2 regions of the Pseudomonas sp. R151218B TE3479 genome follow, and region 1 is predicted to be linked to the other one. Evidence: predicted binding sites of a transcription regulator. Region 1 holds the regulator's gene; the other holds the start of a gene.

Region 1 (14,923 bases):
GCCGCACATTTCCTTCCTGACCATGGCCGCCGCCGCCGCGGGTGGTGCCTACCTGTTCTGGAAGAAGCAGAACGTGCAGAAAGTCCAGGCTCTGCAAGAGGTCAAGCGCCAGCAGGAACTGCTGCCGTCGCCGGCCCGTGCCATGGAAACCAAGGAGCTGGGCTGGGATGACGTGACCCCGATCGACATGATCGGCCTGGAAGTCGGCTATCGCCTGATTCCCTTGGTCGACCGTAACCAGGGTGGTCAGTTGCTGGCGCGGATCAAGGGGGTGCGCAAGAAGCTCTCCCAGGACCTGGGCTTCCTGATGCCCACTGTGCACATTCGCGACAACCTCGACCTGGCGCCGAGTGCCTATCGCCTGACCTTGATGGGGGTGATTCTGGCCGAAGCCGAGATCTACCCCGACCGTGAATTGGCGATCAACCCGGGCCAGGTCTATGGCAGCCTCAACGGCATCACCGCCAAGGATCCGGCTTTCGGCCTGGAAGCGGTGTGGATCGAAATCAGCCAGCGGGCCCAGGCCCAGTCCCTCGGTTATACCGTGGTGGACGCCAGTACCGTGGTGGCGACCCACTTGAACCAGATCCTGTACAAGCACTCCAGCGAGCTGATTGGCCACGAAGAAGTCCAGCAACTCCTGCAAGTGCTGGCCAAAGGCTCGCCAAAACTGGCTGAAGAGCTGGTGCCGGGCGTGGTTTCGTTGTCGCAGTTGCTCAAGGTGCTGCAGGCGCTGTTGGCCGAACAAGTGCCCGTGCGCGACATACGCAGTATCGCCGAGGCCATCGCCAACAACGCCTCCAAGAGTCAAGATACCGCCGCCTTGGTGGCTGCGGTTCGGGTCGGCGTGTCCCGCGCAATCGTCCAAAGCATTGTAGGCACTGAGTCTGAGCTGCCTGTGATCACCTTGGAGCCAAGGTTGGAACAGATATTGCTCAATAGTCTGCAGAAGGCAGGACAAGGCTCGGAAGAGGGTGTTCTGCTGGAGCCAAGCATGGCCGAGAAGCTGCAGCGTTCGCTGATCGAAGCAGCCCAGCGGCAGGAGATGCAAGGCCAACCGGTGATCCTGCTGGTGGCCGGTCCGATTCGCGCGATGCTCTCGCGATTCGGTCGCCTCGCGGTCCCGGGGCTGCATGTGTTGGCGTACCAGGAAATACCGGACAACAAGCAAGTGACCATCGTTGCGACAGTAGGGCCCAACGGCTGAGGTAGTGGTTTATGCAAGTGAAGCGTTTTTTCGCCGCCGACATGCGTCAGGCCATGAAACTGGTTCGTGACGAGCTGGGCGCTGAAGCAGCCATCATTGGCAACCGTCGTATCGCCGGCGGTGTCGAGCTGACGGCGGCCCTGGATTACAAACTGTCTGCGCTGGCCCCGCGGGTTCCGAACATGGAACTCGAAGACGAGCTGCGCAAGACCCAATCGCGCATCGCCAGCGCCCAGGCCGAACTGAGCCTGCGCAGCAGCGAAGGCGAGGGTGCCGCGGGCACCAATCGTCAATTGTTCGCCGGCCAGCCGCTGACCGCGGGCCTGCCGTTGACCGCTGCCGAGCCGCTGATCGAGCAGGCCCAGGCCGAACCGCGTCGTCCTGAGCCGGCACCCGCCGCGCCTGCCCGCGGGCTCGACCCGCGCGCCCTGGACTCGATGCGCTTCGAACTCAACAGCCTGCGCGAACTGATGGAAGTCCAACTCGGCTCCCTGGCCTGGAATCAGCTGCAAGGCAGCCGTCCGGCCCAGGCCAACCTGTGGCGTCGCCTGCAACGCATCGGCTTGTCCGGCCCGTTGTCCCGGGACCTGCTGGCGCTGATCAATGGTATCGAAGAGCCTCGCCAGGCCTGGCGCATGTTGCTGGCGCACCTGGCGCGGATGATCGCCACGCCGGAAGTCGAGCCGCTGGAGGAGGGCGGGGTGATTGCCATGGTCGGTCCTGCCGGCATGGGCAAGACCACCACCCTGGCCAAGCTCGCCGCCCGTTATGTACTCAAGTACGGCGCCCAGAGCATCGCCCTGGTGAGCATGGACAGTTTCCGCATCGGTGCCCAGGAACAACTCAAGACCCTGGGCCGGATCCTCAATGTGTCGGTGACTCATGTGGATCCGGGCCAATCCCTGGCCCAGGCGCTCGAGCCGCTGCTGCGCAAGCGCGTCGTGCTGATCGATACCGCAGGCCTGCAAGCCAGCGATCCGGCCCTGCGCATGCAGCTCGAAAGCCTGGCCGGACGCGGTATCAAGTCAAAAAATTATCTCGTGTTGGCAACCACCAGCCAGAAACAGGTTCTAACCGCCGCATACCACAGCTACAAGCGCTGCGGACTGGCTGGCTGCATCCTGACTAAGCTGGACGAAACGGCAAGCCTGGGCGAGGTGTTGAGCCTGGCGATCGGTCATGAACTGCCGGTGGCCTACCTGACCGATGGGCCGCGGATCCCGGATGATTTGCATCTGCCGCGCCGTCATCAACTGGTCAGCCGTGCCGTGAGTGTGCAAATGCAGGAAGAACCCAGCGAAGAAGCCATGGCTGACATGTTCGCTGACATCTACCACAGCCCGACCAAACAGGTCGGCTGAGGTAATCATGAATATTTTTTGTACCTACATCGATGGTCTGCCATGCATTGTTCCTTATGCGAACGCGCAGCCAGTAATGTGGCCTCCGTCTAAGAAGACAAGGTAAAGAACGAACATGGGCAGCATGCATCCCGTACAGGTGATCGCGGTGACCGGCGGCAAAGGTGGCGTCGGGAAGACTAACGTGTCAGTGAACTTGTCCCTGGCTCTGGCAGAGCTTGGCCGACGGGTCATGCTGCTGGACGCCGACCTGGGCCTGGCGAACGTCGACGTGCTGCTGGGGCTTACCCCCAAACGCACCCTGGCGGACGTGATCGAGGGCCGTTGCGAACTGCGCGACGTGCTGTTGCAGGGGCCGGGCGGGATTCGCATCGTGCCGGCTGCCTCCGGTACCCAGAGCATGGTTCACCTGACCCCGGCCCAGCACGCGGGCCTGATCCAGGCCTTCAGCGACATCGGCGACAACCTCGATGTGCTGGTGATCGACACCGCGGCCGGCATCGGCGACTCGGTCGTCAGTTTCGTCCGCGCCGCCCAGGAAGTGCTGCTGGTGGTCTGCGACGAACCGACGTCCATCACCGACGCCTACGCCCTGATCAAACTGCTGAACCGCGACTATGGCATGAACCGCTTCCGCGTCCTGGCCAATATGGCCCAGAGCCCGCAGGAAGGGCGCAACCTGTTCGCCAAGTTGACCAAGGTCACCGATCGTTTCCTGGACGTCGCCCTACAATACGTCGGCGCCGTGCCGTACGACGAAAGCGTACGCAAGGCCGTCCAGAAGCAACGTGCCGTTTATGAAGCTTTTCCTCGTTCCAAATGCGCGCTGGCGTTCAAGGCGATCGCCCAGAAGGTCGATACCTGGCCACTGCCGGCCAACCCCCGCGGGCATCTGGAATTTTTCGTCGAGCGTCTTGTGCAACAAACAGCAGGGCCCGTGCTATGACAGCCAGCGGTTACAACCATCTCTACAAAAAATCGGCACGGGACGCCCAATACGAATTGATCGAGCGTTATGCGCCACTGGTCAAGCGTATTGCCTACCACTTGCTGGCGCGGTTGCCGGCCAGTGTCCAGGTGGAGGACTTGATCCAGGCCGGCATGATCGGCCTGCTTGAAGTGTCGAACAAATACGACGCCAGCAAAGGTGCCAGTTTCGAGACTTATGCCGGTATCCGCATTCGCGGGGCGATGCTCGATGAAGTCCGCAAGGGCGATTGGGCGCCGCGTTCGGTGCACCGCAATACCCGCATGGTCAGTGACGCGATTCGGGCAATTGAAGCGAAAACCGGGCGTGACGCTAAAGATCATGAAGTTGCGGCCGAACTCCAGTTGAGTCTCGACGATTATTACGGGATTTTGAACGATACCTTGGGCAGTCGCCTGTTCAGTTTCGACGACCTGTTGCAGGACGGCGAACACGAAGGGCTGCACGAGGATAACGCGAGTGCTCACATGGAGCCGTCGCGTGACCTGGAAGATGAACGTTTCCAGAGTGCGCTGGCGGATGCGATTGCCAATTTGCCGGAGCGTGAGCGGCTGGTCTTGGCGCTGTACTACGACGAAGAGCTGAACCTCAAGGAAATCGGTGAGGTCCTGGGGGTCAGCGAATCGCGGGTCAGCCAGTTACACAGCCAGTGCGCGGCCCGTTTGCGGGGGCGTTTGGGGGAGTGGCGAGCGCGTTGACAGGCAGTGTGGGGACACTGCGACGAGGCTGGCCTGGCAGGTGCTGCGCCAGTCTCCATCCGTTGTGCTCCAGACCGTTGTCGAGTGTTGTGCCGGATTTGATTGAAATGGCGCGTCCAGGTGCTGGGCGCGTTTAAGACTGCTTGGAGGTCGAATTGGACAAGAACATGAAAATCCTCATCGTTGATGACTTCTCAACGATGCGGCGGATCATTAAAAACCTGTTGCGTGACCTTGGGTTCACCAACACGGCCGAAGCAGATGACGGGACCACTGCGCTCCCGATGTTGCACAGTGGCAACTTCGATTTTCTGGTCACCGACTGGAACATGCCGGGCATGACCGGTATCGACCTGCTGCGCCAAGTGCGTGCCGACGAAAAACTCAAGCATCTTCCGGTGCTGATGGTCACTGCCGAAGCCAAGCGCGAGCAGATCATCGAAGCGGCCCAGGCCGGTGTGAACGGCTATGTGGTCAAACCCTTCACGGCCCAGGCGTTGAAAGAGAAGATCGAAAAAATCTTCGAACGCATCGGTTAACGGCGCCACGGGGGAGCTATGGACAACGAATCTTCAATGGGCGATTTCGAATCGACCCTGAAAAAACATGCCCGCGAACTGGTCGACAGCCTTGAAAAAGGCCGCTTTGGCGATGCGGTTCAAATGATCCATGAGCTCAACCAGACCCGTGACCGCGGTCTGTATCAGGAAGTGGGCAAGCTCACGCGTGAACTGCACAGCGCGATTGTCAATTTCCAGATCGACCCGCACATGCCGCAGGCCGAGGAAGTCTCGCAGATCACCGACGCCACCGAGCGCCTGGGGTATGTGGTCAAGCTGACCGAAGCCGCGGCCAACCGCACCATGGACCTGGTGGAGAGCGCAACGCCGCTGGTCAATGGCCTGAGCGAAGACGCCCAGGCCTTGAGTACCGACTGGGGCCGGTTCATGCGTCGTGAAGTCGGTGCTGAAGAGTTTCGGGAGCTGGCCCGTCGGGTCGACGGTTTCCTGACGCGCAGCAGCACCGAGAACCGCGCCGTGGCAAGCAACCTCAACGACATTCTGCTGGCCCAGGACTATCAGGACCTGACCGGTCAGGTGATCAAGCGCGTGACCCAGTTGGTCACCGAAGTTGAAAGTAATCTGCTCAAACTGGTGTTGATGGCCAGCCAGGTCGACCGCTTTGCAGGTATCGAACACGACCGTGAAGCGATGCTCGCTGAAAAAGATCCACAAAAACATCTCTCTCAGGGTGAAGGTCCGCAAATTCATGCCGATAAAAGAGAAGACGTTATGTCCGGTCAGGACGATGTGGACGATTTGCTGTCCAGCCTTGGATTCTGAGTTTTAGCCCTGTTTTAGGAGCAGCCATTAATGAGCTTCGGCGCCGATGAAGAGATCCTTCAGGATTTCCTGGTTGAGGCCGGCGAGATTCTAGAGCAACTATCCGAACAACTGGTCGAGCTGGAAAGCCGACCTGATGATGCGGATCTGCTCAATGCAATTTTTCGCGGTTTCCACACTGTAAAAGGAGGCGCCGGCTTCCTCCAGCTCAACGAGCTGGTGGAGTGCTGTCACATTGCCGAGAACGTGTTCGACATCCTGCGCAAGGGTGAGCGTCGTGTTGACTCGGAGTTGATGGACGTGGTGCTCGAAGCGCTGGATGCGGTCAACAGCATGTTCAGCGAAGTGCGCGAGCGCTCGCCGATTACCCCTGCTACCCCTGAGTTGCTCGCCGCGCTGGCACGCCTGGCCGAGCCGCAATCGGCTGACGAAGCGGCGCCGGTTGCCGAAGCGGTGGTTGAAGAGCCGGTCGCCGAAGAATCGGGTGACATTACCGATAATGAGTTCGAACAGCTGCTGGACTCCCTGAATACCGTCAAGGCCCAGGCCGAGGCGCCGGCCGCTCAGGTCGCACCTGCTGCGCAGGGCGCCGGGGCTGGCAGCGATGAAATCACCGATGCCGAGTTCGAGTCGCTGCTCGACCAGCTTCACGGCAAGGGCCAGTTCGCGCCGGATGCGGTCGTTCCGCCGACGGCCCCCGCCGCCCCGAAAGCGGCTGGCGACAGCTCCGACATCACCGACGACGAATTCGAAGCGTTGCTCGACCAGTTGCACGGCAAGGGCACCTTTGCCGTTGACGCGCTGGATTCGGCCATCGCTTCGGCGCCGACGCCGGCCAAGCCTGCCGCCGCTGCCGCTGGCAGCGATCTGATCAGCGACCACGAATTCGAATCGCTGCTCGATGAGCTGCATGGCAAGGGCAAGTTCAGCGAAGTCGGTACGGCGTCTGCCGCGCCTGCCGCCACCGCGGCGGCACCGGCGGCCAAGGCTGCTGCGCCCAAACCCGCAGCCAAGGCACCGGAACCCAAGGCCGAGCCCGCCAAGCCTGCCGCTGCCGCCCCGGCGCCAGCCCGGGCTCCGGCGGCTGCGCCAGCGGAAAAACCGGCCAGCGAAGCCGAGACCACCGTTCGGGTCGACACCGCACGCCTGGACGAGATCATGAACATGGTCGGCGAACTGGTGCTAGTGCGTAACCGTCTGGTGCGCCTGGGTCTCAACAGCCAGGACGAAGCCATGTCCAAGGCCGTGTCGAACCTCGACGTGGTCACGGCCGATTTGCAGACCGCGGTCATGAAGACCCGGATGCAGCCGATCAAGAAAGTCTTCGGGCGCTTCCCGCGCCTGGTTCGCGACCTGGCTCGCCAGCTCAAGAAAGAAATCAACCTGGAACTGGTGGGTGAAGAGACCGACCTCGACAAGAACCTTGTCGAGGCCCTGGCCGACCCGCTGGTCCACTTGGTGCGCAACGCGGTCGACCACGGCATCGAGTCGCCGGAAGAACGCGAAGCCTCGGGCAAGGTCCGCAGCGGCAAGGTGATCCTGGCCGCCGAGCAGGAAGGTGACCACATCCTGTTGTCGATCTCCGACGACGGCAAAGGCATGGACCCGAACGTGCTGCGTTCCATCGCGGTGAAACGCGGCGTAATGGACAAGGATGCCGCCGACCGCCTGAGCGACACCGAGTGCTACAACCTGATCTTCGCCCCGGGTTTCTCGACCAAGACCGAGATTTCCGACGTTTCGGGCCGTGGCGTGGGCATGGACGTGGTGAAAACCAAGATTTCCCAGCTCAACGGTTCGATCAACATCTATTCGACCAAGGGCCAGGGCTCGAAGATCGTCATCAAGGTCCCGTTGACCTTGGCGATCATGCCGACCCTGATGGTGATGCTGGGCAACCAGGCCTTCGCCTTCCCGCTGGTCAACGTCAACGAGATCTTCCACCTCGACCTGTCGCGCACCAACGTGGTGGACGGCCAGGAAGTGGTGATCGTACGGGACAAGGCATTGCCGCTGTTCTACCTCAAGCGCTGGCTGGTCAGCTCCGCAGCTCATGTGGAGCAGGGCGAGGGCCATGTGGTGATCCTTTCGGTGGGCACTCAGCGGATCGGCTTCGTCGTCGACCAGTTGGTGGGCCAGGAAGAAGTGGTCATCAAGCCGTTGGGCAAGATGCTCCAGGGCACCCCGGGCATGTCCGGCGCCACCATCACCGGCGACGGCCGCATCGCGTTGATTCTCGATGTGCCAAGCATGCTCAAGCGTTACGCCGCCCGGCGTATTTGATTCTGGAGGGGGGCGGCCCAGAGCCGCGCCTCGTCTAACGGAGTGTTTATGGTAGTTAAAGTCCTGGTGGTGGACGATTCGGGTTTTTTCCGTCGCCGCGTCTCGGAAATTCTTTCGGCGGACACGAGTATTCAGGTCGTCGGTACCGCGACTAATGGCAAAGAGGCGATCGATCAGGCCCTGGCACTCAAGCCGGACGTGATTACCATGGACTACGAGATGCCGATGATGGACGGCATCACGGCCGTGCGGCATATCATGCAGCGCTGCCCGACCCCGGTGTTGATGTTTTCGTCCCTGACTCACGAAGGCGCCCGGGTAACCCTCGATGCGCTGGACGCCGGGGCGGTGGACTTCCTGCCGAAGAATTTCGAAGACATTTCGCGCAACCCCGACAAGGTCCGGCAGTTGCTGTGCGAAAAGGTCCACAGCATTTCCCGCAGCAATCGTCGTGTCGGTGCCTACAGCACTCCGGCGCCGGCCCCGGTTGCGGCGCCAAGCCCTGCGCCAGCGCCGACGGCATCGGGCAGCTTCAATCCGGCCCCGGTACGCAGCGCCCCGGCACTTGCGCCGACGCGTTCGGCACCTGCCAGTGCAACGTCGCCGGCACCCAAGCGCAAAGCCTACAAGCTGGTGGCGATCGGTACGTCCACAGGCGGCCCGGTGGCGCTGCAACGGGTCCTGACCCAGTTGCCGGCCAACTTCCCGGCTCCCATCGTGCTGATCCAGCACATGCCCGCGGCGTTCACCAAGGCGTTTGCCGAGCGTCTGGACAAGCTGTGCAACATCAGCGTCAAGGAAGCCGAGGATGGTGACATCCTGCGTCCGGGGCTGGCCTTGTTGGCGCCGGGTGGCAAACAGATGATGATCGACGGCCGTGGCGCGGTGAAAATCCTGCCGGGCGATGAGCGCCTGAACTACAAGCCTTGCGTGGACATTACCTTCGGTTCCGCGGCCAAGTCCTACGGTGACAAAGTTCTGGCGGTGGTGCTCACCGGCATGGGCGCCGACGGTCGCGAAGGCGCACGGCTGCTCAAGCAGGGCGGCAGTGCGATCTGGGCCCAGGACGAAGCCAGTTGCGTGATCTACGGCATGCCGATGGCCATCGTCAAAGCCGATCTTGCCGACGCGGTGTACGGGTTGGACGACATCGGTAGACACCTGGTCGAGGCCTGCCTGTAATGGATGTGCTCAGCCTGATTGGCATCATCATGGCGTTCGTCGCCATCATTGGCGGCAATTACCTGGAAGGTGGTCATCTGGGCGCGTTGGCCAACGGTCCGGCGGCATTGATCGTGCTCGGTGGCACCATTGGCGCGGCGCTGTTGCAGTCGCCCATGAGCGCTTTCAAGCGCGCCATGCAGGTGCTGATCTGGATTCTGTTCCCGCCCCGTGTCGACCTGGCCGGTGGCATCGACCGCGTGGTGAACTGGAGCCTGACCGCTCGCAAGGAAGGCCTGCTGGGCCTGGAAGGGGTGGCCGACGCCGAACCCGACAGCTACTCGCGCAAAGGCCTGCAATTGCTGGTGGACGGCGCCGAGCCGGAAGCCATCCGTAGCATCCTGGAAGTGGATTTCTACACCCAGGAAAGCCGCGACATCGAGGCGGCCAAAGTATTTGAAAGCATGGGCGGTTATGCGCCGACCATCGGCATCATCGGTGCGGTGATGGGCCTGATCCATGTGATGGGCAATCTGGCCGATCCATCGCAGCTGGGCAGCGGTATCGCCGTGGCGTTCGTCGCCACGATCTACGGCGTGGCGAGTGCCAACCTGGTGCTGCTGCCCATCGCGGCCAAGCTCAAGGCCATCGCGTTGCGCCAGTCGCGCTATCGCGAAATGCTGCTGGAAGGGATCCTGTCGATCGCCGAAGGTGAAAACCCGCGCTCCATTGAGTTGAAGCTCCAGGGCTTCATGGATTAATGGGGGATATGGCGCATGGCACGTCGCAGGCATCGTGAAGAACACGTCAACCATGAACGCTGGCTCGTTTCCTACGCCGACTTCATCACGCTGCTGTTCGCTTTTTTCGTGGTCATGTATTCGATTTCGTCGGTCAACGAAGGCAAGTACAAAGTGATTTCCGAGGCGTTGATCGGGGTCTTTACCGATTCCGACCGAGCCCTCAAGCCCATCCCTATCGGCGAGGAGCGGCCCAAGACCACCACCCCGGCCAAACCCTTGGTCAAGGACAGCGAGCAGGTCGATGCCGGTATCGCCGGCAGTAGCGATCCGTTGAAAAGCATCGCCGACGACATCAGCGCGGCGTTCGGTGACCTGATCAGCTCCAACCAGATGACCGTGCGCGGCAACGAGCTGTGGGTCGAGATCGAACTCAATTCCAGCCTGTTGTTCGGCAGCGGCGACGCCATGCCCAGCGACATGGCGTTCAACATCATCGATAAGGTCGCGGCGATCCTCAAGCCCTTCGACAACCCGATCCATGTCGAAGGCTTCACGGACGACCAGCCGATCCGTACCGCGCAATACCCGACCAACTGGGAACTGTCCTCGGCCCGTTCGGCGAGCATCGTGCGCATGCTGGCGATGCAGGGCGTGAACCCCGGTCGCCTGGCCTCGGTGGGCTACGGTGAGTTCCAGCCGGTGGCCAACAACGCGACGGCCGAGGGGCGTGCGCGCAACCGGCGGGTGGTGCTGGTGGTGTCGCGTAACCTCGATGTACGTCGTAGCCTGACCGGTACCGGTACGGCCAATGCAACCCCGGATGCGGCATTGAAGCGGGCTGGCACACAAACTGCACCGGCTCCGGTCAAGTCGCCGGGAAGACAGAGTGCCGTCAATTCTCCGTCACCCGCTTTATAACCGAGCTATTTCTCGGTCGAGCCTGTTTCGGCCGGGAGGAACGATCCGAATGAGAGTCTGGGCAGTCGCCAATCAAAAAGGTGGTGTGGGCAAGACCACATCTTCCATCGCTTTAGCCGGGTTGCTGGCCGAGGCGGGCAAGCGCGTGGTCATCGTCGATCTGGACCCCCATGGCTCGATGACCAGCTACTTCGGCTACGATCCCGACAGCTTGGAGCACAGCAACTTCGACCTGTTCCTGCACAAGGGCGTGGTGCCCGAGGGTTTGCCGGGGCAATTGTTGTTGTCCACCAGCGACGAGCGGATTTCCCTGTTGCCGTCGAGCACCGCCCTGGCCACCCTGGAGCGACAATCGCCCGGGCAGAGTGGCCTGGGCCTGGTGATCGCCAAGAGTCTGGCGCAGCTGTGGCAGGATTTCGATTACGCGATCATCGACAGCCCGCCGTTGCTGGGGTTGCTGATGGTCAATGCTCTGGCCGCCAGTCAGCAATTGGTGATCCCCGTGCAGACCGAACATTTGGCCGTCAAGGGGTTGGAACGCATGGTCAATACACTGGCGATGGTCAACCGCTCGCGCAAACAGACGCTGGCCTTCAACATCGTGCCGACGCTGTTCGACCGTCGCACCCAGGCGTCCCTGGGGACCCTGCGGGTGTTGCGGGACAAGTACCCGGATGACATCTGGCAGGGCTATATTCCCGTCGACACCCGCCTGCGGGATGCCAGCCGCGCCGGTGTGACCCCTTCGCAATTCGATGGCAAGAGCCGTGGCGTGCTGGCTTACCGAGCGCTGCTCAAGCATCTGCTGGCCCAACAGCTTGTTTCGCAGCAGGTGGCTTAAGGTGACGAGGCTTTCCACTGGCAGTGTGTTCGCTTGCGAACGCTCAAGTCCTGCCGCATTCATGCCGATAACCTCTTCAAGTGGCGCACTGTTCCTATGAGCCGCCCAGTAAAGACAACCTCGCGTCCGCAAATGGCCCTGCAGTCCTATCTGGATGGGCTGTTGCAGGAAGCGACCGAAGAACTGCCACCGCCGCCAGGCGTGATCGAGGCGTTGCCCGAACACGTCGAAGCCGAGGGTGTGCTGGATGAATTTCAAGCGGCCGTGCTCGAAGAGCAGGCCCGTGACGCACAGAAGTCAGTGGTGGCCGCGGCGGTCGAAGCGCCGTTCATCAAGCCACAACTGGCGGTAATGGAGGCACCTGCTCCGATCCTGGCGCCGGTCTCGACCGTTGCCCCGTTGCTGCAGGGGCTGGTGACGCCGGTGGTGGAAGTTCACTTGCCGCCGAGCAACCCACCGCCACCAGTGCCGGGCGACGACCGTCCGGCCTGGGCCGCCGAGCCGTTCGAGTGTTTGTTGTTCGATGTGGCCGGGTTGACCCTGGCGGTGCCGCTGGTCTGCCTGGGATCGATTTATTCCCTGGCCGGGCAGGAACTGACGCCGTTGTTCGGCCAGCCGGAATGGTTCCTCGGGATCCTGCCGAGTCAGGCGGGCAACCTGAAGGTACTGGATACGGCACGCTGGGTGATGCCGGACCGTTATCGCGATGATTTTCGCCAGGGCCTGCAATACGTGATCTCGGTGCAAGGTTATGAGTGGGGATTGGCGGTGCACCAGGTCAGCCGTTCGCTGCGCCTGGATCCGAACGAGATCAAGTGGCGCAGCCATCGAGGGCAACGGCCATGGCTGGCCGGTACGGTGATTGAGCATATGTGCGCCTTGCTGGACGTTTCCGAGCTGGCGGAGTTGATCGCCAGCGGCGGGGCAAAACACCTGGGCGGCAGCAAGAAGCCGGTCCAGAAACCGAAATAAGACAACCGGCGCCGCACAGCGTCGCCGGACAGAATACACGCCGCCACAGGCGGTTTTTCGAGGGGTCAAGGTATGAATGATAAGGCGTCGTCTCAAAAGGGTTCTGAAGATCCGATTCTGCAATGGGTGACCTTCAAGCTCGATAACGAAACCTACGGCATCAACGTGATGCGCGTTCAGGAAGTGCTGCGCTATACCGAGATCGCCCCGGTACCGGGTGCACCCAGCTACGTGCTGGGCATCATCAACCTGCGTGGCAACGTGGTCACCGTGATCGATACCCGTCAGCGCTTCGGCCTGATGAACGCCGAGATCAGCGACAACACCCGGATCGTCATCATCGAAGCCGACAAGCAAGTGGTTGGCATCATGGTCGACAGCGTCGCCGAAGTGGTTTACTTGCGTCAGTCGGAAATCGAGACGGCGCCGAACGTGGGTAACGAAGAATCCGCCAAGTTCATTCAAGGCGTGTGCAACAAGAATAACGAGTTGCTGATTCTGGTTGAACTGGACAAGATGATGAGCGAAGAAGAGTGGTCGGAACTGGAGAGTATCTGATTGATTCTTGAGGTAGCAGTCATTGTCCTGTTCCTTTTCTGGGCAGGTACGCTGGCGATGTTCTTGGCATACATACGTGGCCAGCGGCAGATTGCCGCTCAGCAGGCCCAGGGCGATGCGCTGCGCGACCAGCGCATCAAGGACCTGGCCAAGCGCGTCGACGATTACCAGAACGGCACCGTGCGCATGGGCGAAGCGCTCCATGAGCTGCGTGCCGTGGTTGCGCCGTTGCCGGACAAACTCGCCCAGTTGGAACAGCGTGACCCCTCCAGCCTGTCCTTCGCCCAGGCCGCCCGCCTGGTGGGCATGGGCGCCAGCGTCGACGAACTGACCCAAGCCTGCGGCCTGACCCAGGCCGAGGCGGAGTTGATGAGCAAGCTGCACCGAGGCGGCTGATCGCTTTCTTCGCAGCATTCATGTGGGAGCGAGCTTGCTCGCGATAGCGGTGTGACCGTCAACAGCGATGTTGAATGTGAGCCCGTCATCGCGAGCAAGCTCGCTCCCACAGGTTTTTTCTGGCGTTCACACTGATCGTTCCAGCCAGCCCATAACCCCTGTGGCGAGGGAGCTTGCTCCCGCTGGCCTGCGAAGCAGGCCCCAGCATTTTGCCCGCACTCTGTCGCAGCATTCATGTGGGAGCGAGCTTGCTCGCGATAGCGGTATGACCGTCAACAGCGATGTTGAATGTGAGCCCGTCATCGCGAGCAAGCTCGCTCCCACAGGTTTTTTCTGGCGTTCACGCTGATCGTTCCAGCCAGCCCATAACCCCTGTGGCGAGGGAGCTTGCTCCCGCTGGCCTGCGAAGCAGGCCCCAGCATTTTGCCCGCACGCTGTCGCAGCATTCATGTGGGAGCGAGCTTGCTCGCGATAGCGGTGTGACCGTCGACAGCGATGTTGAATGTGAGCCCGTCATCGCGAGCAAGCTCGCTCCCACAGGTTTTCTGGCGTTTACACACTGATCGTTCCAGCCAGCCCATAACCCCTGTGGCGAGGGAGCTTGCTCCCGCTGGCCTGCGAAGCAGGCCCCAGCATTTTGCCCGCACGCTGTCGCAGCATTCATGTGGGAGCGAGCTTGCTCGCGATAGCGGTGTGACCGTCGACAGCGATGTTGAATGTGAGCCCGTCATCGCGAGCAAGCTCGCTCCCACAGGTTTTTTCTGGCGTTCACGCTGATCGTTCCAGCCAGCCCATAACCCCTGTGGCGAGGGAGCTTGCTCCCGCTGGCCTGCGAAGCAGGCCCCAGCATTTTGCCCGCACGCTGTCGCAGCATTCATGTGGGAGCGAGCTTGCTCGCGATAGCGGTGTGACCGTCGACAGCGATGTTGAATGTGAGCCCGTCATCGCGAGCAAGCTCGCTCCCACAGGTTTTCTGGCGTTTACACACTGATCGTTCCAGCCAGCCCATAACCCCTGTGGCGAGGGAGCTTGCTCCCGCTGGCCTGCGAAGCAGGCCCCAGCATTTTGCCCGCACGCTGTCGCAGCATTCATGTGGGAGCGAGCTTGCTCGCGATAGCGGTGTGACCGTCGACAGCGATGTTGAATGTGAGCCCGTCATCGCGAGCAAGCTCGCTCCCACAAGTTTTCTGGCGTTTACACACTGATCGTTCCAGCCAGCCCATAACCCCTGTGGCGAGGGAGCTTGCTCCCGCTGGCCTGCGAAGCAGGCCCCAGCATTTTGCCCGCACTCTGTCGCAGCATTCATGTGGGAGCGAGCTTGCTCGCGATAGCGGTGTGACCGTCAACAGCGATGTTGAATGTGAGCCCGTCATCGCGAGCAAGCTCGCTCCCACAGGTTTTCTGGCGTTTACACACTGATCGTTCCAGCCAGCCCATAACCCCTGTGGCGAGGG
Region 2 (14,923 bases), 1.8 Mb from region 1:
ACAACCCTGCTCATGCCGCGGACGATCATCCAGCAGGTGGTGCCGGCGTTTCGCTGGGTCGTTCGTCATCGCGAGCCTGCTGGGGATAGGCATCCACCCGAAACAACAGTGTCAAATCTGACAATTATCCCCACTACCCCGCCGCCGCCGCGCAACCCCCTATTAACGGCTCGCAAAGCCGCATAACGTACCGCGCAAACGGATCAACTCTGATTAAGGATGATGCGCGTGGGGGTTTATCGGTTGCTGCTGGCCATGTTGGTGGCAGTTTCTCATATGGGCGTGACGTTCATGGGTTTGAACCCCGGCGTCGTGGCCGTGGTGTCCTTTCTGATCATCAGCGGCTTCGTGATGACCTCGCTGATCGAGAGGACGTACAACACGCCAGGCCAGATCGGCCTGTTCTACATCGATCGATTGTTGAGGCTGTACCCACAGTTCCTGGTGTACTTCGTTATTTCCTGCGCGGTGATCCATTTCCTATTGCCGGGAACGCCCCAGGCAGCCGCCCTGACCCTGGAAAACATCGCCACCAGCCTGCCGATCCTGCCATTGGGTTTCTACATGTTCGGCATCACCGTGCCCGAGATCCTCCCACCCGGTTGGTCCTTGGGACTGGAAATGTGCTTTTACCTGCTGATCCCGTTCCTGATCCTCTATAAAACACGGGGTGTTGCCTTTGCCGTATCCGTGACGGTGTTCATGGTCGCTTCGCTGGGCTACCTCGACACGGACATCTACGGCTACCGCTTGCTGCCGGGGGTGCTGTTCATTTTCCTTTGCGGCAGCTACCTGTATCGGGCGCAGGCCAAAGGGCTGTGGATCGTGTCCATCACCCTGCTCGTTGCCGCCTTGATGTTCCTGGCCATTGTCGTGGGGATCATTCCCCGTCGGCCGTTCAACGCCGAGGTGACCCTGGGCATCGCCCTGGGCCTGCCTGCGGTGTTTCTGCTCGGCAGAATGAAGCATCACCGGCTTGATGAATTCCTGGGCAACATCAGCTATGGCGTGTTCCTCAACCATTTTGTGGTGATGTATGTGTTGCGGGCGTTCTGGCCGGTGGCGTACAGCACCCTGATCATCACGGCAGTGCTGGTGCTGTCGTTCACGTTGAGTGGCGTTTCGTACTATGGGGTCGAGCGACCGGCGCTGAAGCTTCGTCATGCCCTCAGGGCGGGCATTAAGTACGGTGCCACGGCTCCCATTGGCAGCACGGCGGCTTAGCCTATGGCTGGAATACAAAATGCCCGGGACGCAGGTCCCGGGCATTTTGTGTTTCAGCGCAGCAGAATCAGAACGTCACGCTGGCGCTCAGCTTGGCGGTACGCGGCTCGCCGACATTGACCTGCAACTGGCTGCCGGTGGAGGACGGGTAGTACTGCTTGTCGAACAGATTGTCCACGTTCAACTGCAACGAGGTCTTGTGCCCCATCACCGGCGCGTCCCAACGCAGGAAGGCGTCGGCGACGGTGTAGCTGCTGAGCCAGAAATCGTTGGCGTTGTTGGCGGCGCGTTCGCCGACGTAACGAGCGCCGGCACCGGCGTGCCAGGCGCCGAATTCGGCGGGTACGTTCAGGTGGTGGGACAGGTAGAGGCTGGCGGTGTGTTTAGGCGCGTCGGAGAGACGGTGACCTTCGTCATCCGGATCGTCGAGAATCTCCGTGTGGGTGTAGGCGTAGGTGCCGATCAGGTCCCAGCGGTCGGCCAGGCGGCCAGTGATGTCAAGCTCCAGGCCCTGGGAACCCACCTTGCCAGCGGCTTCTGCAATGTTCTTTCCGCCGACTACAGTGGTCGTTACCACGTTCTTTTTGACGATATCGAACAAGGCGAGATTGATATTCAGCCCAGGGATCGGGTCGTATTTGGCACCCACTTCATAGCTACGCCCTTCTTCCGGTTTGAAGGTGCTGAGGTTGTCGTCGACGGTATCGTTAGGCTTGAATGAACGGCTGTAATTACCATAAAGAGACAGGGTCTCGGCAGCTTTATAGACCAATCCCAGGAATGGAACGAAGGCGTCGCCATTATCGTCGCGAACCCCCTCTCGCTGGATCATGCCTTGTTCGGCGAATTGGTCGTAATGCTGGTAGCGACCACCGAAGACCAGTATCCAGCGATCATCCAGATGCCAGTTGTCCTTGAGATAAATGGAGCTGGAGGTCAGTTGGTTACTCAGGTTGCTCTGTTTTGCATTCAGCTTGCTGGGTTCTGCCAACCCACCATAAACCGGCGCAGTGATGTCGAACCCTCCTTGCGCATCCCCACGGTAGGTCTTGCCACGAAACTGATCTGACACTTGATTATCGATACCAACCAACAGGTCATGGCGCTGGCCGAACAACTCCTGCTTGCCGATGAAATCCCAACTGGCATAACGAGTTTCGTCGTCGTAATGAGCGCCATTGGCGGCTCGCTGAAAAACACCGGTTTTCGACAGGCTCGGCTGCGCAATCGAAAGACTGTACCGATCATTGTTCCAACCATAGGTAACCCGCGTTTTCCACGCGTCGCTCAACTCATACTCAAACCGCGCCGTCGCCGTTTCGCGAATACCGACACTCTTGGCCCAAGGCTCATCGAGGCGCTTGTCATAATCGATACCGGCCGGATGCCCGTTGGTGAACACCGTGCCCCGGTCAAACGGATTGGAATATTCGTTGTACTCATAACTCAGGTTCAACGAGGCCCGCTCACCCGTCCAAGCCAGGGACGGCGCCACCAGGGTGCTCTCATTGACGCCATAGTTGCGCCAGTAGTCCTCGTGACCGCGCTCGGCAATCAGGCGATAGGCCAGGCCGGTATCGCCCAGCGGCCCGGTGGTGTCCAGGGCCATGGTGCCGCCACCTTCGCTGTAGGCCGAGCCGCTCAGCGTGGTGCTTGGGGTGTATTCCGGTTTCTTGCTGATGACGTTGATCAGGCCGCCGGGCTCCAGCGCGCCGTACAGCATCGAGGCCGGGCCCTTGAGCACTTCGACGCGGTCGGTGGTGGCGCTGAAGTTGTGGCCCAGGTTCGAACGCACGCCGTCGCGCAGGATCGAGCCGTCGTCGTTGGTGCCGAACCCGCGCTTGACCAACGAGTCCCTCGAGCCGCCCAGGGTGTTGCCCTGGCTGACGCCGCTGACGAACTTCATCGCGTCGTTCAGCGAGCGTACCTGGTAGTCCGCCAGGGTCTGTTGGGTCACCACGTTGATCGACTGCGCCTCTTCCTTGATCGGTACATCGCTCTTGCTCGCCGTGCTGGCTTGCGACGTCGTATAGCCCTCATCCTGAGTGACACGACTGCCCTGGATATCCGTGGCCGGCAGTTCGACAGCGTCCTGTGCCCACAAAGGGCTTGCAATGAAGCAGCAGGACAGGGTTGGCAACACACACTTAATGAAGACGTTGCGATTTGCGAGGGGGGTGGAACGATTCAAGACGCGCACTCATGGAAGGGTCGTTAATGAGAGCGAATATACTTTGAGAATAATTCCCAGTAAATCTTTTGTATCAAATGATGATCACCCCAAACGTCTGTCGGAACGAGCCCGCTCCCACAGACTGATATCAAATTGCCCCATCGCCCTAAAGCTTTGGCGCTCGCGGTCGAATGTATTCCATTAAGAGATTTTTTTGCCCAGGAGCAGCGGCATGCAGACGTTGAAGGACTTGTACGAGTCTATCGAAATGCAGTTTTTCGATACCCTCACCAAAAAGCTCTCGAGTCTTTTCCTGTTGGTGCTGGTCAGTGGCTTGTTGTACTGGGTGGCGGTCAGCGCCCGTGCCGAGATCCTGCTGCTGTTGCGCAACGCACAGTTGGACGGTGCCTTGTTGGGGCAGATCGAAGGCCGGCTCGACAGCCTTACCCATGCCCTGCTCTTCGGTGCGGTCCTGACGCTGGGCATGATCAGCTTCATGGTCTGGTATTTCCGCCACCTCATCGTGCGCCCCGTCACCGCCATGACCAAGGCCCTGGAAGAGATCGCCAACGGCGAAGGCGACCTGTCCAAGGACCTGCCGCTGGTGACCCACGACGAGATCCGCGTGTTGGCTGGCACCTGCAACCGATTCCTGGCCAAGCAGCGGGAGATCATCAGCAATGTCCAAGCGCTGACTGTGCACATCGCCGTCGAGTCGGCCCGCTCGCTGAAGAACATCAGCGACTCCAGCGACAGTGCCACCCACCAGGCCCGCTTCGCCAAGGAAGTGATGGACCAGAGCAACACCGCCGTGGGCCGCATCGAAGAAGTCTCGCGCCAGACCCAGGGCATCTCCAGCACCACCGCCCAGAACCTGAGCATGGCCCGCGACTCCTACGCCGAGCTACTGGAAGTAACCGGCAACATCAGTGAAATTTCCAGCAACCTCGGTGAATTTGCGACCCTGGTGAGCGCCTTGAACCAGCGTTCCTCAAGCATCAAGTCGATTGTCGGGTTGATCCAGCAGATCTCTGCCCAAACCAACCTGCTGGCCCTCAATGCCGCCATCGAAGCCGCCCGGGCCGGCGAAAGTGGCCGTGGCTTCGCGGTGGTGGCCGATGAAGTGCGCACCTTGGCACAGAATGTCAGCCGGGCCACCGACGATATCTCACGCAACATCGACGCCATGCTCGAGGAAGTCAGCTCCACCCACGAACAGACCACGCAGATCAGCCACAGCGCCCGGGAAACCCAGAAAGTGGTGGAGCGCGCCTCTGGCCATTTCGAAAGCATGATCGTCGACTTCGAATCCACCAACGGCAAGCTGGCGGACATCGCGACCCACATCCAACAGTTCGCCGACAGCAACACCGGAATCAACGACCGGGTGACCCAGATTCACGCCGACAGCCAGTTGATCGACCAACGCATGCAGCATTCGGCAACGGCCACTCGCGACCTGTCTGGCGTGGCCGAAAAGGTCCAGGCGCTGCTGGGCCGGTTCGTGCTCGGCCACGGCAAGCTGGATGCCGCCATCACCCGTGCCAGCGAGTGCCGCGACACGCTTCAGGTCCGCCTGGAGGCGCTGCAACGCGAAGGTCTGAACCTGTTCGATCAGAATTACCAACTGATACCCGGTACCGATCCCAAGCAGTACATGGCCAGCTACACCGAACGCTTTGCCCAGGTCTGCCAGGAAGAATGCGACAAACTCACCCGCAGCACGCCGGGGGGCAAGGTTTCGTTCATTGTCGACAGCAAGGGCTACTGCCCGGTGAACAACAGTTGGGTCTCCAAGCCGCCAACCGGCGACCGGGCGGTGGATTTGCCGGTGTGTCGCAACAAGCGAATCTTCAACGACCCGATCGGCCTGCGCGCGGCGGGCAACGTCCAGCGCTTCCTGCTGCAGACCTACCTGCGCGATACCGGGGAAATCATGACCGAGATCGACGTACCGTTCTTCTTCAGCGGCCGCCATTGGGGCAACTTGCGGGTGGGCTTCGATGCGGCGGTGTTGTTGGCGGAGTGAGGGTGCACTCAAAAAGGGATCTGTGGTGTATGCACCTCTTGAAACTCCCCCAAAACAACTGTGGGAGATCTTCGGATCTGCCAGGCTCCTCCGCATGCCCGGTCTGCGAACCCACACGCAGCTACCCACCCCGTCCTGCTGATCGACCCCCAAGCCCCACTGCCCGAACGCCACGCCTGTGTCAGCGAACGCCTGCACGCCACACTCGATTACCTGACGCTGGTGGCCTGCACCAGCCTGCGAGATTCGGAAACGAGCGACATCAACACCATCACCAATGTCGCCCGGATCCTGGTGCAAGATATGGCAGACGTACTCGGCGTCGGTCTGATGGATTTCCAGGCGGTCTTTCTTGTGCCAGGCCACGTTCTCGGTGCGCCGGGTCTGGGCGCCGACGTTGTACTGGCTTAGGATACGCCCGGTGGTCAGCGGCAGCGGATAGCGGCCGTTGACCTTCTCTTCAGTGCGCACTAGCCAGTGAGCATGAAACGTCCTTTTCCGCACACGCACTGCTCGATGTGCATGGTCGGCGTGCCGTCCGGTGCGGCATCGTTGCACGGCCATTGCAGGCTGCCAGGGCGATGGTGGCCTCCCAGTCGGTCTTGCTGGCCAGGAGTTGAGCAAACCCGGCTAGGCACCCTCCCATCGTTATCGCCGATCTTATGACCGACCGTACTTCCAAGAGCCCTTGCCAGTGTCCGACACATCCACGCCCCTTGCTTATACCGAACGCTTCAACGCGGTGCTCGCTTACATCGATGACAATCTCGAAGGTGACCTGTCGGTCAAGAGGCTGAGCCGTGTGGCGAACTTTTCGGCCTTTCACTTCCACCGTCAATTCACCGCTTTCGTCGGCGTGCCGGTCTCACGTTATGTGCAACTGATGCGGCTACGACGGGCAGCCCATCGCCTGGCCGCCCTCGCGGATCATTCGATACTGGACGCCGCATTCGGTGCAGGGTTTGAAAGTCCCGAGGCATTTTGCAGGGCGTTCAGGCGGGCGTTCGGCATGACGCCGAGTGCATTCAGGAAGGAGCCGAACTGGCAAGTCTGGAATGCGGTGTTCACCATCCCTCACTTTTCCAGGAACATCATCATGCAAGTACGAATCGTGGAATTCCCCGAAGTCAGAGTCGCTGCGCTAGAGCATTGCGGGCCCGGCGGGCAGGTAAATGAAAGCGTGCGCAAGTTCATCGAGTGGCGCATACAGAGCGGACAGTCGCCAGTACTTTCGAGTCGCACCTTTGGCATTCCCTATAACAACCCCGATACGACACCTCCCCCAGACTTTCGCTTCGCCATCTGCGGCGAGATTCACGAAGCCGTGGAGCCAAATGAATCCAGCGTGCAAGAGCGCGTCATTCCCGGCGGTCGTTGCGCTGTGGTACGGCACACAGGGTCACCGGACCATATCGGTGAAACGATCTATCCGATTTACCGCGACTGGCTGCCTACCAGTGGGGAGGAGCTGCGAGACCATCCATTGTTCTTCCACTACCTGAGCGTTTATCCCGAGACACCGCAGGATCAATGGCAAACGGATGTCTATATTCCGCTGCAATGATGGAACAGGCAGCTTTCAACTCATCTGTGGTGTATGCACATCTTGAGACCCAACCCAAAACAACTGTGGGAGCGAGCTTGCTCGCGATGGCGTTGGATCAGTCGACATCATCGTTAACTGACACTCCGCCATCGCGAGCAAGCTCGCTCCCACAAGGGTTACATCATCCACTGGCAATCAGCGGTTCAACAGCACTTGGGCCCACCCTTGCCACCGTAACGGGCCTCCTGGCGTTCACGAAAGAACGCCTCGTAGTCCATCATCGGTTTGTCCGGGTGCTTGGTTTGCATATGCTCGACGTAGTTGTCGTAGTCGGGCATGCCGACCATCAGGCGGGCGGCCTGACCGAGGTATTTACCCAGGCGACTCAAGTCATTGAACATCGTTGCAATCCTCTATCAAGCGTCCGGCAGGGCCTGGAATGGGGCTTCTTTGTCCGTGCGTTCCTTGGTGCCCCAGGCAGCGATGCCGACCTTGAGCGCATAGAACAGGATGCTGAAGACCACGAACAGGAACAACACCGTCAGCGTTGCGTTGGTGTAGGCGTTGAACACCACGTGCTGCATCTGCTCGATGCTCTTGGCCGGGGCCAGGATCTGGCCGGCGGCCAGGGCATCGTTGTATTTGCGCGCCAGGGCCAGGAAGCCGATCGCCGGGTTGGCGTCGAACAGCTTGATCAGGCCCGCAGTGGTGGTGCAGATCAACAGCCAGGAAGCCGGCAGCAGCGTGACCCAGACGTAGCGCTGGCGCTTCATCTTGATCAGCACCACGGTGGCGAGCATCAGGGCGATACCGGCCAGCATCTGGTTGGAAATGCCGAACAGTGGCCACAGGGTGTTGATGCCGCCCAGCGGATCGATCACGCCCTGGTACAGCAGGTAGCCCCACAGCGCCACGCAACCGGCGGTGGCGATCAGGTTGGCCGGCCAGGATTCGGTGCGCTTGAGCGAAGGCACGAACGAGCCCAGCAAGTCCTGCAGCATGAACCGCCCGGCACGGGTGCCGGCGTCCACGGCCGTGAGGATGAACAACGCTTCGAACAGGATCGCGAAGTGGTACCAGAACGCCATGGTGTTCTCACCCGGCAGCACCGAGTGCAGGATCTGCGCGATCCCCACCGCCAGGGTCGGCGCACCGCCGGCACGGGCCAGGATGGTGGTCTCGCCGATGTCCTTGGCCACCGCCTGCAGCGCCTCGGGCGTGATGGCAAAGCCCCAACTGCTGACAGTCTGGGCCACGGCCACCACGTCACCGCCGACGATCGCCGCCGGGCTGTTCATGGCGAAGTACACGCCCGGCTCGATCACCGAAGCGGCGACCATGGCCATGATCGCCACGAAGGACTCCATCAGCATGCCGCCGTAGCCGATGTAGCGGGCGTTGGTTTCGTTATCCAAAAGCTTGGGCGTGGTGCCCGAGGAGATCAGCGCATGGAAACCCGAGACCGCGCCGCAGGCGATGGTGATGAACAGGAACGGGAACAGCCCGCCCTTCCACACCGGCCCGGTGCCGTCGGTGAACTGGGTCAGCGCCGGCATTTTCAGCTCGGGCATGGTGACCAGGATGCCGATAGCCAGGGCGACGATGGTGCCGATCTTGAGGAAGGTCGACAGGTAGTCCCGCGGTGCCAGGATCAGCCACACCGGCAGTACTGCCGCGACGAAACCGTAGCCGATCAGCATCCAGGTGATCTGGATCCCGGTGAAGGTGAAAGCCTTGGCCCAGACCGGGTCGGCCGCGATTTGCCCGCCCAGCCAGATCGAACCCAGCAGCAACAGCACGCCGATGATCGAGATTTCACCGATGCGGCCCGGGCGGATGTAGCGCATGTAAATGCCCATGAACATCGCGATCGGGATGGTTGCCATTACCGTGAAGATGCCCCACGGGCTCTCGGCCAGGGCCTTGACCACGATCAGCGCCAGCACCGCGAGGATGATGATCATGATCAGGAAGCAGCCGAACAGCGCGATGGTGCCGGGGATGCGGCCCATTTCCTCGCGCACCATGTCGCCCAGGGAGCGACCGTTGCGACGGGTGGACAGGAACAGGACCATGAAGTCCTGCACCGCACCGGCCAGCACCACGCCGGCGATCAGCCAGAGCGTGCCGGGCAGGTAGCCCATCTGCGCCGCCAGCACCGGCCCGACCAGCGGCCCTGCGCCGGCAATGGCCGCGAAGTGGTGGCCGAAGAGAATGTGTTTGTTGGTCGGGACGTAGTCCAGGCCATCGTTGTTGAGCACGGCGGGAGTGGCCCGGCGCGCATCGAGTTGCATCACGTTGTTGGCGATGAAGAGGCTGTAGTAGCGGTAAGCGACCAGGTAAATGGCCACGGCGGCGACGACGATCCAGAGGGCGTTGATAGGTTCGCCGCGGCGCAAGGCCACGACACTCAACGCACAAGCTCCCAGAACAGCCACGGCAAACCAGGCGAGGTGTTTAACCAGACGGGTTGTCATTGCGTGTCTCCTGCCGATATCCAGTGGATTGCGGCGATTGTTTTTATAGTGTGCCCCGGCTATTCGGAGCCGGCCCAATATCCCTGCAAGTCGTCAATAAATAAATGCGCAGTACTACGTACGGGCCATCTACGTAGTTCTACGTAGACACCCATGCCCTGTGGGAGCGAGCTTGCTCGCGATGGCATTGTGTCAGGCGACATCCAGGCAGGCTGATCCGACATCATCGCGAGCAAGCTCGCTGCCACAGGTTTTATGCCTCCCCCATGGGTTTGGCATATGATGCCGCCATTCGCCTCCCCGCCGAGCCCGGACAGGAGTACAGATGCTGCTCAAACACAAAATCGTCGCCCTCGGGATTTTGCCGCTGGCCCTGGCCATCGCCGTCATCTGCGCCCTGGTGATCTCGCTCAACCGCCAGTTGGGCGATCAACAGGCGCAACTGATCGAAGACAGCATCCTGGCGAGCAAGCGCGCCGAGTTGAAGAACTATGTCGAGATGGCGCAGAGCCTGATCGCACCGCTGTACAACGACGGCCAGGGCGACGAGCGCGCGCAACAGCAGGTCCTGGAAGAACTGCGCAAGCTCAGCTTCGGTATCAACGGTTACTTCTTCGTCTACGACCGTCAGGGCCGCAGCCTCATGCATGCACGCCAGTCGGAGTTGGTGGGGCAATACCTCTGGGATATGAAGGACCCCCACGGCCTGCCGGTCATCCAGGCGCTGATCAAAAGCGCCGAGTCAGGCGAAGGGTTCCAGCGCTATGCCTGGAACAAGCCCTCCTCCGGTCAGGTGACCGACAAGTTGGCCTATGTCGTGATGCTGGACAAATGGGGCTGGATGCTCGGCACCGGGATTTACCTGGAAGATGTAGAGCGCGCCACCCAGCAAGCCCGTGACGAAGTCGCCCACGGCATCCACACCACCATGCAAGCCATCGCCGCAATCGCGTTGGTGGCGGTTCTGCTGGTGTTTGCCGGCGGCATGACCCTCAATGTCAGCGAACATCGCCTGGCCGACAAAAAACTGCAACGCTTGAACCAGCGCATCGTCAGCTTGCAGGAAGAAGAACGCTCGCGGGTTTCGCGCGAGCTGCATGACGGTATCAGCCAACTGCTGGTGTCGATAAAATTCCAGTTCGAACTGGCCAGCCACGTGTTGGAAAATGGCCAGGAAAATGGCCTGGGCATCCTGAAGAACGCCACCGACCGACTCGGCGAAGCCATCGGCGAGATCCGTAATATCTCCCACGACTTGCGCTCGTCCCTGCTCGACACTTTGGGCCTGCCCGCCGCCATCGGCCAGCTCGCCAGCGAATTCCAGCAGCGCAGCGGGCTGGAAGTATCCTATCGAAGCAACGAGTTCGATTGCCGCCTCGAAAATGGCGCCCCTGTCTCGCTGTTTCGCATTGCCCAGGAAGCCCTGACCAATATCGAGCGCCATGCCGGGGCGAAAAGCGTCGGCATTACCCTGTTCGGCTCCAGCCAGTCCTTGCGGCTGACAGTGGTCGACGACGGGATGGGGTTCAACGTCCCGCAAGTGGAACGCGGCCATGCCGGCATCGGCCTGCGTAATATCCGCGAGCGGGTCGAGCATTTCGGCGGACGCCTGGAAGTGACGTCCGTGCCGGGCCGCAGCGAACTGGACATCCTGCTGCCCATGAACCTCTCGGTCACGGAAAACTGATGTGCGCCCACTCCAACAAGAGCACTCGTCGATGAACCTGCCTCCCGTGATTCGCGTCGCCCTGGTCGATGACCATTCCCTGGTCCGCGACGGCATCAGGGCTCTGCTGTCGGTGATGCCGCAACTGGATGTGGTGGGCGAAGCCGAGAACGGTGCGCAAGCGATCGAAATGGTCGGTCGCTGCCAACCGGACCTGCTGCTGATGGACATCGGCCTCAAGGATAAGAACGGACTCGAACTGACCCGGCTGCTGGGCAAGCAATACCCCAGCCTCAAGATCCTGATCCTCAGCATGTACGACAATTATGAGTACGTGAGCGAGTCCGTGCGTTCCGGCGCCAGCGGCTACGTGCTCAAGAACGCGCCATCGCGGGAAATCATCGCGGCCATCGAAGCCATCATCAGCGGCGGCACCTTCTACAGTGCCGAGATCGCCCAGCGGCTCGCCACCGACCCGCACACCGACAATGAGCTGACGCCGCGGGAAAGCCAGGTGCTGTACAAAATGGTCCAGGGCCTGAACAACAAGGAAATGGCCCGTGAACTGGACATCAGCGTACGCACCGTCGAAACCCATCGCCTGAGCATCCGCCGCAAGCTGAACATCGACAAGCCCGCGGCCCTGGTGAAATACGCGATCGACCACGGGATCATTTCCCGCTAGGCCCCACACCGCTCCCTCGCCACAGGTCATTCATTTCAATCGGCGTGGTAATAACCCGGCAACGCAAGATCATCCAACAAACCTGGGCCGCTTGGCGTCCAGCCCAGCAAGGCACGGGTGTATTCGCTGGACACCGCCATGCTCGCCCCCGCCATGTGGGCGAACCAGCCGAAATGCTCGCGGTCTCGGGATTCGACCGGCAACCCCAAGCCACGACCGATCGCCTGGGCAATATCCTTGAACGGCACGGCCTCGTCGGCGACGGCGTGGTAGACGGATTGCGTCACCCCCTGCTCCAGGGCAAGCCGATAAACCCGCGCGGCATCCTGTCGATGCACACCCGACCAGCAATGGCTGCCATCACCGGGGTAAGCCGATACGCCGCTTTCCCGGGCAAGGCGAATCAGGATCGGCACGAACCCATGGTCGCCGAGGCCATGGACCGAGGGCGCCAGCCGCACCGTCGCCACACGCACCCCTCGCTCGGCCAGGTCCCGGGCGGCGGCTTCGGACTTGCGGGGCGAGGCCGGGCTCACCACTTCCAGTTCACTCGCGCCCCGCGTCAATCCAAACAGGCCCGACGTCACCAGCAACGGCCGGTCGGAGCCCCGCAAGGCATCGCCCAACGTTTCGATGGCGCGGCGGTCCTGCTGGGCATTTTCGGCAAACCGGGAGAAGTCATGATTGAACGCCGTATGAATCACCGCGTCCGCCGCCGAGGCTGCGTTGTGCAAGATTTCGAGATCATCCAAAGTGCCTGGAATCACCTTCGCGCCTGTCGCAGCCAGTGCGGCGCCTTTTTCTTCGCATCGGGCCAAGCCGGTGACCCGATGCCCGGCGGCGATCAGATCCTGTATCACGGACGCCCCAACCCAGCCCGTGGCACCGGTAACGAATACGTGCATATGCAACGCTCCTGTTCTAAAAAACCGAGACCGAAAATCTTATAACCCATCGAAAACTCAGGATTTGTATTGAACTTGTGCTTCCTGTCCTCCCAGCAGCATCAGGGCCACCCCGAAGGACAGCCCAACGGCAATGGCGCCGCCCAGGTAAACCGCACCGATACCCCAGCCACTCGCCAACAAACCGGCCAGCGGACTGGTGATGCCCAGGGAAATATCGAGAAACGCGACGTAGGCCCCCATGGCGAGACCGCGTGCCTGCGGTGGCGCACGCCGTACCGCTTCCACGCCGAAGCCGGGAAACGCCAGGGAATAACCGAAGCCGGTGAAAGCCGCGCCCAAATAAGCCATGGTCGCGGTGTCGGCGCTCCAGATCAGCAGCAACCCAACGGTTTCGATCAATACGCAAACCAGCGCGACGCGGGCGCCGCCAATCTTGTCCGGAAGGTGCCCGAAAAGCAGGCGCGCAGCGATGAAAGCCACACCGAATGCCGTGAACGCCAAGGAAGCGTTGCCCCAATCCCTGGCCGCGAACAACAGGGCAATGAACGCCGTGAGGACACCAAAGCCGACGCTGCAAAACGCCAATCCCATGCCGGGAACCCATACAGCACCGAGCATCGTGTAGAACGGTGTACGCCGGGTCGCCGTAGGAGCGACAGCGCGCACGCCTGCGACAATCGCCAAGGCCAGCAACGGAATGAACATCGAGGTCATGGCGATACCGATAAACCCCCAGGCGCTGTTGAGCGTCACACCGAGCGGAGCGCCCAATGCGTAGGCGCCGTACATGGCGATGCCATTCCAGGCCATGACCTTGCCGGCATGCTGCGCCCCCACCAGGCCGATACCCCACCCCAGCGCACCGGTGACAATGAGGCTTTCGCCAATTGCCAGCAGCACCCGACCGCCCGACAAGAGCCAGACCGACGTGACCGGCGCGGCAACGAACGCCAGGGAAAGCAGATAGACCAGCCCTGAAACCGCGGCTGTCACCAGCCCGGCCATGACCGCGCGTTTACCACCGCGCATGTCGGCAAAATTGCCGGCCCAGGCCCGTGACAACAGCGCCGCGGCGAACTGCGCGCCGACCACCAGGCCGATGACCAGCGTGCCCATGCCCAGCGTGTCATGCAGATGGAGGGGCAAGACAGGCAGTTGCATGCCAATCGTGAGGAAACCGATAAATACGGTCAGCGTGAGCGGCAACAGCTTGAGCGCCGGATTGGCCTCGACGGCTGCCTGAGGCGCCGAAGAAGCACCGAGATGAATATTGTCTTGTGTCATAACCCTACCTACGGAAAGGATGCGATGTGACGTTGAACGCTGCCTGTGGAGCCGACTAGAATGCGATCAATTCGTCGCATTCAAGATACGAACAATCCGTCGCGTTTCCTATTCGCATTCCCTGCCGAGGTTCATGCCCACATGTCCGAACGCTCAAGCCCGCAGATTTCCTCGCGCAAACAGCCGAAACAGGCACGCTCCACCGAGCTCGTCGCTGCAGTTCTGGAAGCGGCTGTTCAGGTTTTGGCGACCCAGGGCGCGGCTCGTTTCACGGTGGCCCGTGTTGCCGAGCGAGCAGGCGTCAGCGTCGGCTCGGTGTATCAATACTTTCCGAACAAAGCGGCGATCCTGTTCCGTCTGCAAAGTGACGAATGGCGGCAAACCAGCGACATGCTGCGCGAGATTCTTGAAGACAACCTCAAGCCACCCTTCGAGCGCCTGCGTACCTTGGTGCAGGCGTTCATCCAGTCCGAATGCGACGAGGCTCAGATACGCGTCGCCCTCAACGACGCCGCCCCTCTCTACCGTGACGCCCCTGAGCACCAGGCGGCGCGGATGTCGGTGCAACAGTCGGTGGACGCTTTCATGCTGCAAGCATTGCCAGACGCCCCGGCACAGGCCCGCGCCCTTGCAGGAGACCTGGTCATCAGCACGCTCAGTGCCGTGGGTAAGCGCTTTTCATCAGCGCCCCGCTCTCCCGAGGACGTAGCCATTTACAGCGACGCCATGGCCGATATGTTCTGCGCCTACCTTGGAAGCTTGCAGCGACGTCCCTTTGAGACCGCTGTCTGCTGATTGTTCGTCAGCCATACTCCAGTGACAGCCTGGCAACACTTTTACTACACTCCCTGACCTTGTTTCCCTCCGCTACGAGACGTCCCTTCACGATGAAAACCATAACAAGCTCGATGACGTTCTGTGGCCTGCTGGC

What was found. Region 1 encodes FliA, which starts transcription of late flagellar genes. Its sites were predicted from a motif close to CTAAAGTTTNNNNNNNNNNNGCCGNTAA; they were not measured.
Region 2: the regulator FliA is predicted to act here: its motif matches at 3,564-3,591, upstream of AB7M32_RS19390 (methyl-accepting chemotaxis protein).

What each region holds. Positions count from the first base shown of each region.
Region 1 is NZ_JBRJHV010000001.1:2,775,664-2,790,586, forward strand. It holds gene flhA (flagellar biosynthesis protein FlhA) at 1-1,207, shown strand, start outside; gene flhF (flagellar biosynthesis protein FlhF) at 1,219-2,568, shown strand; gene fleN (flagellar synthesis regulator FleN) at 2,684-3,514, shown strand; gene fliA (RNA polymerase sigma factor FliA) at 3,511-4,254, shown strand; gene AB7M32_RS12435 (chemotaxis response regulator CheY) at 4,422-4,793, shown strand; gene AB7M32_RS12440 (protein phosphatase CheZ) at 4,812-5,597, shown strand; gene AB7M32_RS12445 (chemotaxis protein CheA) at 5,628-7,880, shown strand; gene AB7M32_RS12450 (protein-glutamate methylesterase/protein-glutamine glutaminase) at 7,929-9,062, shown strand; gene AB7M32_RS12455 (flagellar motor protein) at 9,062-9,802, shown strand; gene motD (flagellar motor protein MotD) at 9,818-10,702, shown strand; gene AB7M32_RS12465 (ParA family protein) at 10,752-11,543, shown strand; gene AB7M32_RS12470 (CheW domain-containing protein) at 11,640-12,515, shown strand; gene AB7M32_RS12475 (chemotaxis protein CheW) at 12,588-13,073, shown strand; gene AB7M32_RS12480 (DUF2802 domain-containing protein) at 13,074-13,469, shown strand.
Region 2 is NZ_JBRJHV010000001.1:4,525,819-4,540,741, forward strand. It holds gene AB7M32_RS19380 (acyltransferase family protein) at 229-1,224, shown strand; gene AB7M32_RS19385 (TonB-dependent siderophore receptor) at 1,292-3,376, opposite strand; gene AB7M32_RS19390 (methyl-accepting chemotaxis protein) at 3,630-5,426, shown strand; gene AB7M32_RS19395 (fructose-bisphosphate aldolase) at 5,502-5,837, shown strand; partial or broken gene AB7M32_RS19400 (hypothetical protein) at 5,742-6,007, opposite strand; gene AB7M32_RS19405 (AraC family transcriptional regulator) at 6,121-6,990, shown strand; gene AB7M32_RS19410 (YbdD/YjiX family protein) at 7,176-7,373, opposite strand; gene AB7M32_RS19415 (carbon starvation CstA family protein) at 7,389-9,449, opposite strand; gene AB7M32_RS19420 (cache domain-containing protein) at 9,775-11,136, shown strand; gene AB7M32_RS19425 (response regulator) at 11,168-11,800, shown strand; gene AB7M32_RS19430 (SDR family oxidoreductase) at 11,836-12,705, opposite strand; gene AB7M32_RS19435 (arabinose transporter) at 12,763-13,992, opposite strand; gene AB7M32_RS19440 (TetR family transcriptional regulator) at 14,134-14,787, shown strand; gene AB7M32_RS19445 (transporter substrate-binding domain-containing protein) at 14,880-14,923, shown strand, end outside.